DNA from 3 places in the Streptomyces sp. NPDC001222 genome. Region 3 is predicted to be linked to each of the others. Evidence: riboswitches for the same ligand, from Rfam matches in the RefSeq annotation. Region 3 holds a riboswitch; each other region holds the start of a gene.
What was found. Region 3 has a riboswitch for thiamine pyrophosphate ahead of thiO (glycine oxidase ThiO). Riboswitches for the same ligand answer to the same signal wherever they lie in the genome.

Region 1 (2,262 bases), on a different contig from region 3:
TGGTAGAGCGGCACCGTGCCGATCGGCACGGGGGAGTTGCGCAGCACCCACTCACGGGTGGTGTGGATGTTGCGGCCGGTGGACAGGTCCATGACCGTGTCGGCACCCCAGCGGGTCGCCCAGGTCATCTTCTCGACCTCTTCCTCGATGGAGGAGGTCACCGCGGAGTTGCCGATATTGGCGTTGACCTTCACCAGGAACCGCTTGCCGATGATCATCGGCTCGATCTCCGGATGGTTGACGTTGGCCGGCAGTACCGCGCGGCCCGCCGCGATCTCCTCACGGACGACCTCGGGCGACACGTTCTCCCGGAGGGCCACGAACTCCATCTCCGGTGTGATCTCCCCACGGCGCGCATACGCGAGCTGCGTCACCGCGTTGCCGTCGCGACCGCGGCGCGGCTGACGCGGGCGCCCAGGGAACACCGCATCGAGGTTGCGCAGACCGCCACGCGGCGAGGTGTGCTTGATCCCGTCGTCCTCGGGACGGACGGGGCGGCCCGCGTACTCCTCGGTGTCGCCGCGAGCGATGATCCAGTTCTCCCGCAGCGGCGCGAGGCCCCGACGGACGTCGGTCTCGGCGACTGGATCGGTGTACGGGCCGGAGGTGTCGTACAGGGTGACCGACTGCCCGTTGGTGAGATGCACTTGACGGACCGGCACCCGCAGATCTGGGCGCGAACCCTCGATATACGCCTTGTGCCAGCCGATGGACTTCCCGGCCCCCTGGGGCTCTTCCCCCTGAGCGGAGGCAGGCGTGCGTACGTCCTTGACGGTCATAAGACCTACTCCCTACGCCGGCATTACCCGGTAACAGGTTCAGCGGTCGGCACAGCCGTCTCCACTCGCTGATGTTCCACGTGAAACATCGCGTCTACGGAGGTCAGCGCCCTCTCAGCCCGGTGCTCCGAGCTCCCGCGTGTGCAAAAGTCCCTTCACGCTAGCGTCTAATTGGGTGAGCTGAACAGTAGGCCCTGCGCCTTCTTGCGATGATCGGGCGGTGCCCCCGACGCAGCATCTCCCCTCGCACCCCTCGCCCGAGCCGCCGCACCACCACGGCCCGGACGACAGACACAGCCGCGCAGACGGGCACGGCCATGGGACCGGCGGTGGACACGGCCACTCCCACAGTCACAGCCATGGCCCCGCGGCTCCCGTCTCGCGGCATCTGCGCAGGGTCATCGCCGCGATCCTCATCCCGTTCACCGCGGCGGTCATCGTCGGTCTCGTGGTGCTGTGGCCCGGCGGGGTCCCGTCGCACAAGCGCTCCGGCGTCGGTTTCGACCGGCAGACCCAACAGGCCACGGTCACCACGGTCGAGGCGGTGGACTGCAAGTCCGTGAACGCCTCGGGTGGGGGCCCGATCGGCGACACCTCCCTCACCGGCGGCTCGTCGGCCCCGCAGACTCCGGCCGGCACCTGCAAGAAGGCGACCGTCCGCGTCGACACCGGCAAGGACAAGGGCCGTACGTTCACGGAGATCGTCCAGCCGGACCAGTCACGGCAGTTGCACCAGGGCGAGAAGGTCGTGGCCGCTTACGAGCCCTCCGCGCCCAAGGAACTGCAGTACTCGGTGACCGATGTGGACCGCAAGTTCCCCATGGCCCTGCTCGCCGGCATCTTCGCCGTAGCGGTGGTGGTCGTGGGCCGGATGCGCGGGGTCATGGCACTCGTCGCGCTGGCCGTCAGCTTTCTGCTGCTCAGCCTCTTCATCCTGCCCGCGATCCTGGATGGCTCGAATCCGCTGCTCGTGGCCGTGGTCGGGTCGAGCGCCATCATGCTGATCGCCCTCTATATGTGCCACGGACTCTCGGCCCGCACCTCCGTGGCGGTGCTCGGCACCCTCGTCTCCCTGTCGCTGATCGGTCTCCTCGGCTCGGAGTTCATCGGCTGGGCCGCGCTGACCGGCAACACGGACGACAGCACCGGCCTGATCCACGGCCTGTACCCGCACATCGACATGAGCGGTCTGCTGCTCGCCGGCGTCATCATCGGATCCCTCGGCGTCCTGGACGACGTGACCGTCACCCAGACCTCCGCGGTCTGGGAGCTGCACGAGGCCAACCCGACGATGGGCTGGCGCGGGCTGTACCGCGCGGGCATCCGCATCGGCCGCGACCACATCGCCTCGGTCGTCAACACGCTCGTCCTGGCGTACGCGGGTGCCGCCCTGCCCCTGCTGCTGCTCTTCTCGATCGCGCAGAGCAGTGTGCTCTCGGTCGCGGGCAGCGAGCTGGTCGCCGAGGAGATCGTGCGCACGCTG
Region 2 (2,262 bases), on a different contig from region 3:
TCAACACCCTGTCCGACCTGCCGTACGACACCGATGACTTCGAGCGCGTCCACTGGAACTCGTGCCAGTACGACTCGGGCGACTGCCTCACCCCCAAGGGCTTCACGTTCATGCGGGAGCGGCTCGCCGAGGGCGTGTACGTCGACTTCTACAACCTGCACACCAACGCGGGGACGAACGCCGGCGACCTGGCCTCGCGCGCGGACAACCTCAGCCAGCTGACGGACTTCATCCGCACCCACTCCGCGGGCGACGCCGTCGTGGTGATGGGCGACACCAACACCCGCTACACCCGCTCCGGTGACACCATCGCGGAGTTCGCCGCGGCCAACGGCCTCACCGACGCCTGGGTCCAGCTCATACGCGGCGGCACCCCGCCCGCCAAGGGCAGCGACGCGCTGGTCTGCGACGAGAACGCGGCCACGAACAGCTGCGAGGTCGTCGACAAGGTCCTCTACCGGGGCAGCACGCTCGTCTCACTGAACGCCACCTCGTACAACAACGAGCACGCGAAGTTCCTCACCGACGACGGGCTCATGCTCTCCGACCACGACCCGATCACCGCGACGTTCGGCTGGTCGCGCAACTCCGCCTTCCAGCTCAGTGACCAGTTCGGCGGGCCGCACGGGGACTACTTCGACGACATCGACAGCGTCCCGGCGGGCGCGCGCGCCACGAGCATCACCCTGCGCAGCGGCTCCCGCGTCGACCGCATCGGCCTGACACTGAGCAACGGCACCACGCTCGCCCACGGCGGCACCGGCGGCACGGCCTCGTCCCTCACCCTGGGCAGCGGCGAGTACGTGACGAGCGCGCAGCTGTGCGAGGGCCAGTACGACGGCCACACGAGGATCTTCTACGCCAAGTTCACGACCAATCTCGGAAACAGCCTGGCGGGCGGCACCACGACCTCCGACTGCGTGACACGCACGGCGCCCAGCGGCTGGCAGATCGCCGGATTCCACGGCCGCTCCGGCGACGAGGTCGACAAGACCGGCTTCATCTACACCCGGCGCTGACACGGCACGTCGTAGAGCAGAAGGGCCGCTGCAGGATCCGGCAGTGGCCCTTCCGTATGGCACATCCCAGGGCTCGGGTTAACCTTGCCGCCGTACCGGACACGGGGTGCCCCGCCAGGGGCTGAGATCACACCCGTCGAACCTGAACCAGTTCGTACTGGCGGAGGGATGTCTTTCATGCCTTTGGCGCATGTTCCCGGCGGGCTGCCCGCCGACAGCCGGCGAGCCGTCTTCGACGGCCGGATGCCCAGCGCTCCCGGCGATCTCCGGATCGAGGGGCACGGCATCGAACCGGTCCCCGAGACCCATCGCTACGGCGGCGCGGGCCGGCTGTTCACCGTGTGGTTCGCACCCAATCTGACCATGACCGGTGTGTTCACCGGCACCATAGGCATCGCGCTCGGCCTTGACTTCACCACCGCGCTCGCCGCCGTCGTCCTCGGCACACTGATCGGCGCGGTGCCCACCGCCTATCTGAGCACCTGGGGCAGTCGCACCGGCGCGGGGCAGCTCCCCCTCGCCCGGCTCGCGTTCGGGCGTGCGGTCGCGCTGCCCGGTGTGCTGCAGTGGCTGTCGTCGGTCGCCTGGGACGCCCTGATCGGGCTCTTCGGCGGGGACGCGCTGGCGCGGCTGTGCGGCTGGCCGTTCTGGCTGGGTGTCCTCGTCATCATGCTGGCGCAGGGGGCCCTGGGCGTCCTCGGCTACGAGGCCATCCACCGCCTCCAGATCGTCATGACCTTCGTGCTCGCGGCCGCCTTCACGCTGATCGCCCTGCGGATGTCCGGCAGCGTCCAGGTGGCCGCGACGGGCAGCGCACACGGCGCCGACCGGGCGGGCGCGTTCGTGCTGACCAGCACCATCGCCCTCAGTCTGGCCCTGTCCTGGGCCCCGTACGCCAGCGACTTCAGCCGCTATCTGCCGCGTGCCACGTCCCGCTCCCGGATGTTCTGGTGCACGCTGCTCGGGCTCGTGGTGTCCTACGTGGCCGTCCAGGCCCTCGGGCTGTGGGGCGCGTCCGCGCTGACCGACCAGACGGCCACAGGGGTGGACACGCTGCTGGGCGGCGGCACGGCGGGCGCCTTCGGACTGCTGGCCGTGGCGCTCGCGGCCCTGTGCAGCAACGCGATGAACGACTACAGCGGCTCCCTGGCGCTGCAGACCGTGGGCGTGCGCATACCGCGCCCGGCGGCGGCCGCGCTCGCCGTGCTGCTCGGCTTCCCACTGGTGCTGTGGATGCACGCGG
Region 3 (2,262 bases):
CTCGGTGAGCGCCAGCTCGGTGATCCCCGGGACCAGCTCGTGCGCGTCGCGCAGCAGCTCGTAGACCCCGCCCGCGGTGACCGTCGTGTCCCAGCCCAGTTCCTCGCTGGTCGCGCCGACCACCAGCTCGCCGTTCTCGCGCGGCACCAGGTAGAGGTGGCCGCCGCGCACGACGGCGCGCACGGTACGGCTCAGGAACGGGGCGTACCGCTTCGGCACGGTCAGCCGCAGCACCTGCCCCTTCACGGGGCGTACGGGCGGCAGCACCTCGTCGGGCACCCCCGCGAGCTGCCCGCTGAGACTGCCCGCGGCCAGCACGACCTGCTCCGCGGCCAGGTCGGTGCCGTCGGCGGTCCGGATGCCGGCGGCCCGCCCCCGCAGCACCGTCAGCCGCTCGGCCCAGCCCCGGTGGAAGCCCACCCCGGCCCGTTCACAGGCCGTGACCAGCGCCGCGACCAGCCGCCGCGGGTCGATCTGGTGGTCGCCGTCGACCTTGAGCCCGCCGCGCACCCCGGGGGCGAGCATCGGCTCCAGGCGTCGGCAGTCACGGCCGCTCAGCCATTCCGACGCGAGGCCGGAGCGCTGCTGGAGGGCATGCAGGTCCCGCATATGAGCTCGGTCGTCGGCGTCGAGCGCGACGGCGAGCGTGCCGCACCGCCGGTATCCGAGGTCCTGCCCGGTGGCCTCGGTCAGCTCGGCGGCGAAGTCCGGGTAGCGCCGCGCGGACTCCAGATTGAGCGCGAGCAGCGTCTGCTCGCCGTAGTGCAGTTCGGTGACGGCGGCCAGCATCCCCGCGGCCACCTGGGCGGCGCCGCCACCCGGAGCGGGATCGACCACGGTCGTGGCGAGCCCGCGCTGCGCGGCGCGCCAGGCCGTGACGAGTCCGATGACCCCGCCCCCGACGACGAGGACGTCCGAGGTACGTGTGGGTGACATGGGCGTTCAGCCCCCTCCCTTCGCCGGCATGATCCGGATCAGGTTCGTACGGTCGGAGGCCGGCCAGCCTCCCTCTCAGCCCGGTGCGTCCGGGCTCCCGCGAGTGCTTGTACGGGGGCCACCCTAATCCGTGGCCGTCCGCGCCGGTAAGGGAGCCTCCCGGGGGGCCGAGGTTGTGCGGAGCCGCGGCGGGTAGGCGCAAGGGGACCCCCGGTCTCCGGCAGGCACTGCTCGGGCGGGGTCGCGGCAGGCAGCGGGACGAGTGCTGTGCAGCAGGTCACTCAGCATGCCCGCTGACTGACACATTGTCAGTTGGCTAGGGTGATCAGGTGAGCGAGCAGACGCAGGAGCGGGGCGATTCGGCACGGCGCGTCGTCGTCGTGGGTGCGGGCATGGCCGGGGTGCAGACCGCGGTCGCGCTGCGCGAGCAGGGGTTCACCGGCCGGGTGACGCTGATCGGTGCGGAGCCGCACCAGCCGTACGACAGGCCGCCGCTGTCCAAGGCCGTGCTGCTCGGCAAGGCCGAGGGCTCAGCCTTCGACGTCGACTTCGAGGCCCTCGGCATCGAGCTGCGGCTGGGCTGCGAGGTGGTCGGCCTGCGCACCCGCGACCACGAACTGGACACCGTGGAGGGACCCGTCCCCTACGACGTGCTCGTCCTCGCCACCGGAGCGGAACCGATCCAGCTGCCGGGCGCCGAAGGCGTCCCCGGGGTGCATCTGCTGCGCACGCTGGACGACGCCGAGCGGCTGCGGCCGGTCCTCGCCGAGCAGCACGACATCGTGGTCGTGGGCGCGGGCTGGATCGGTGCCGAGTTCGCCACCGCCGCGCGCGAGGCGGGCTGCGCCGTGACCGTGGTGGAGGCCGCGGACCGGCCGCTCGCGGGAGCGCTGCCCGCGGAGGTGGCCGCCCCGATGGCGGTCTGGTACGCGGACAGCGGGGCGGATTTGCGCACCCACGCGCGCGTGGACCGCATCGAGCCCGGGGCCGTGGTGCTCGACGACGGGTCCCGGGTGCCCGCGGACGCGGTGGTCGTGGGCATCGGCGCGCGTCCGGCCACGGCGTGGCTCGCCGGCTCGGGCATCGAGCTGGGCGCGCACGGGGAGGTGCCGGCCGACGAGCACCTGCGCACCTCGGTGCCGGACGTGTACGCGGTCGGGGACTGCGCGTCCTTCCCGTCGGGGCGGTACGAGCAGCGCCTGCTGGTCCACCACTGGGACAACGCCCTCCAGGGCCCGCGCACGGTGGCCGCGAACATCATCGGGGAGACCCCGATGGCGTACGACCCCGTGCCGTACTTCTGGTCGGAGCAGTTCGGCCGCTTCG

Region 1: another riboswitch for thiamine pyrophosphate. It lies ahead of thiC (phosphomethylpyrimidine synthase ThiC); the one in region 3 lies ahead of thiO (glycine oxidase ThiO).
Region 2: another riboswitch for thiamine pyrophosphate. It lies ahead of ACFY2Z_RS38785 (purine-cytosine permease family protein); the one in region 3 lies ahead of thiO (glycine oxidase ThiO).

What each region holds. Positions count from the first base shown of each region.
Region 1 is NZ_JBIAXT010000007.1:207,372-209,633, reverse strand. Features, by position in the region: gene thiC (phosphomethylpyrimidine synthase ThiC) at 1-779, opposite strand, end outside; TPP riboswitch at 772-928, opposite strand; gene ACFY2Z_RS13100 (YibE/F family protein) at 1,000-2,262, shown strand, end outside.
Region 2 is NZ_JBIAXT010000052.1:29,416-31,677, reverse strand. Features, by position in the region: gene ACFY2Z_RS38790 (jacalin-like lectin) at 1-1,019, shown strand, start outside; TPP riboswitch at 1,112-1,205, shown strand; gene ACFY2Z_RS38785 (purine-cytosine permease family protein) at 1,197-2,262, shown strand, end outside.
Region 3 is NZ_JBIAXT010000001.1:274,547-276,808, forward strand. Features, by position in the region: gene thiO (glycine oxidase ThiO) at 1-936, opposite strand, end outside; TPP riboswitch at 935-1,047, opposite strand; gene ACFY2Z_RS01270 (NAD(P)/FAD-dependent oxidoreductase) at 1,266-2,262, shown strand, end outside.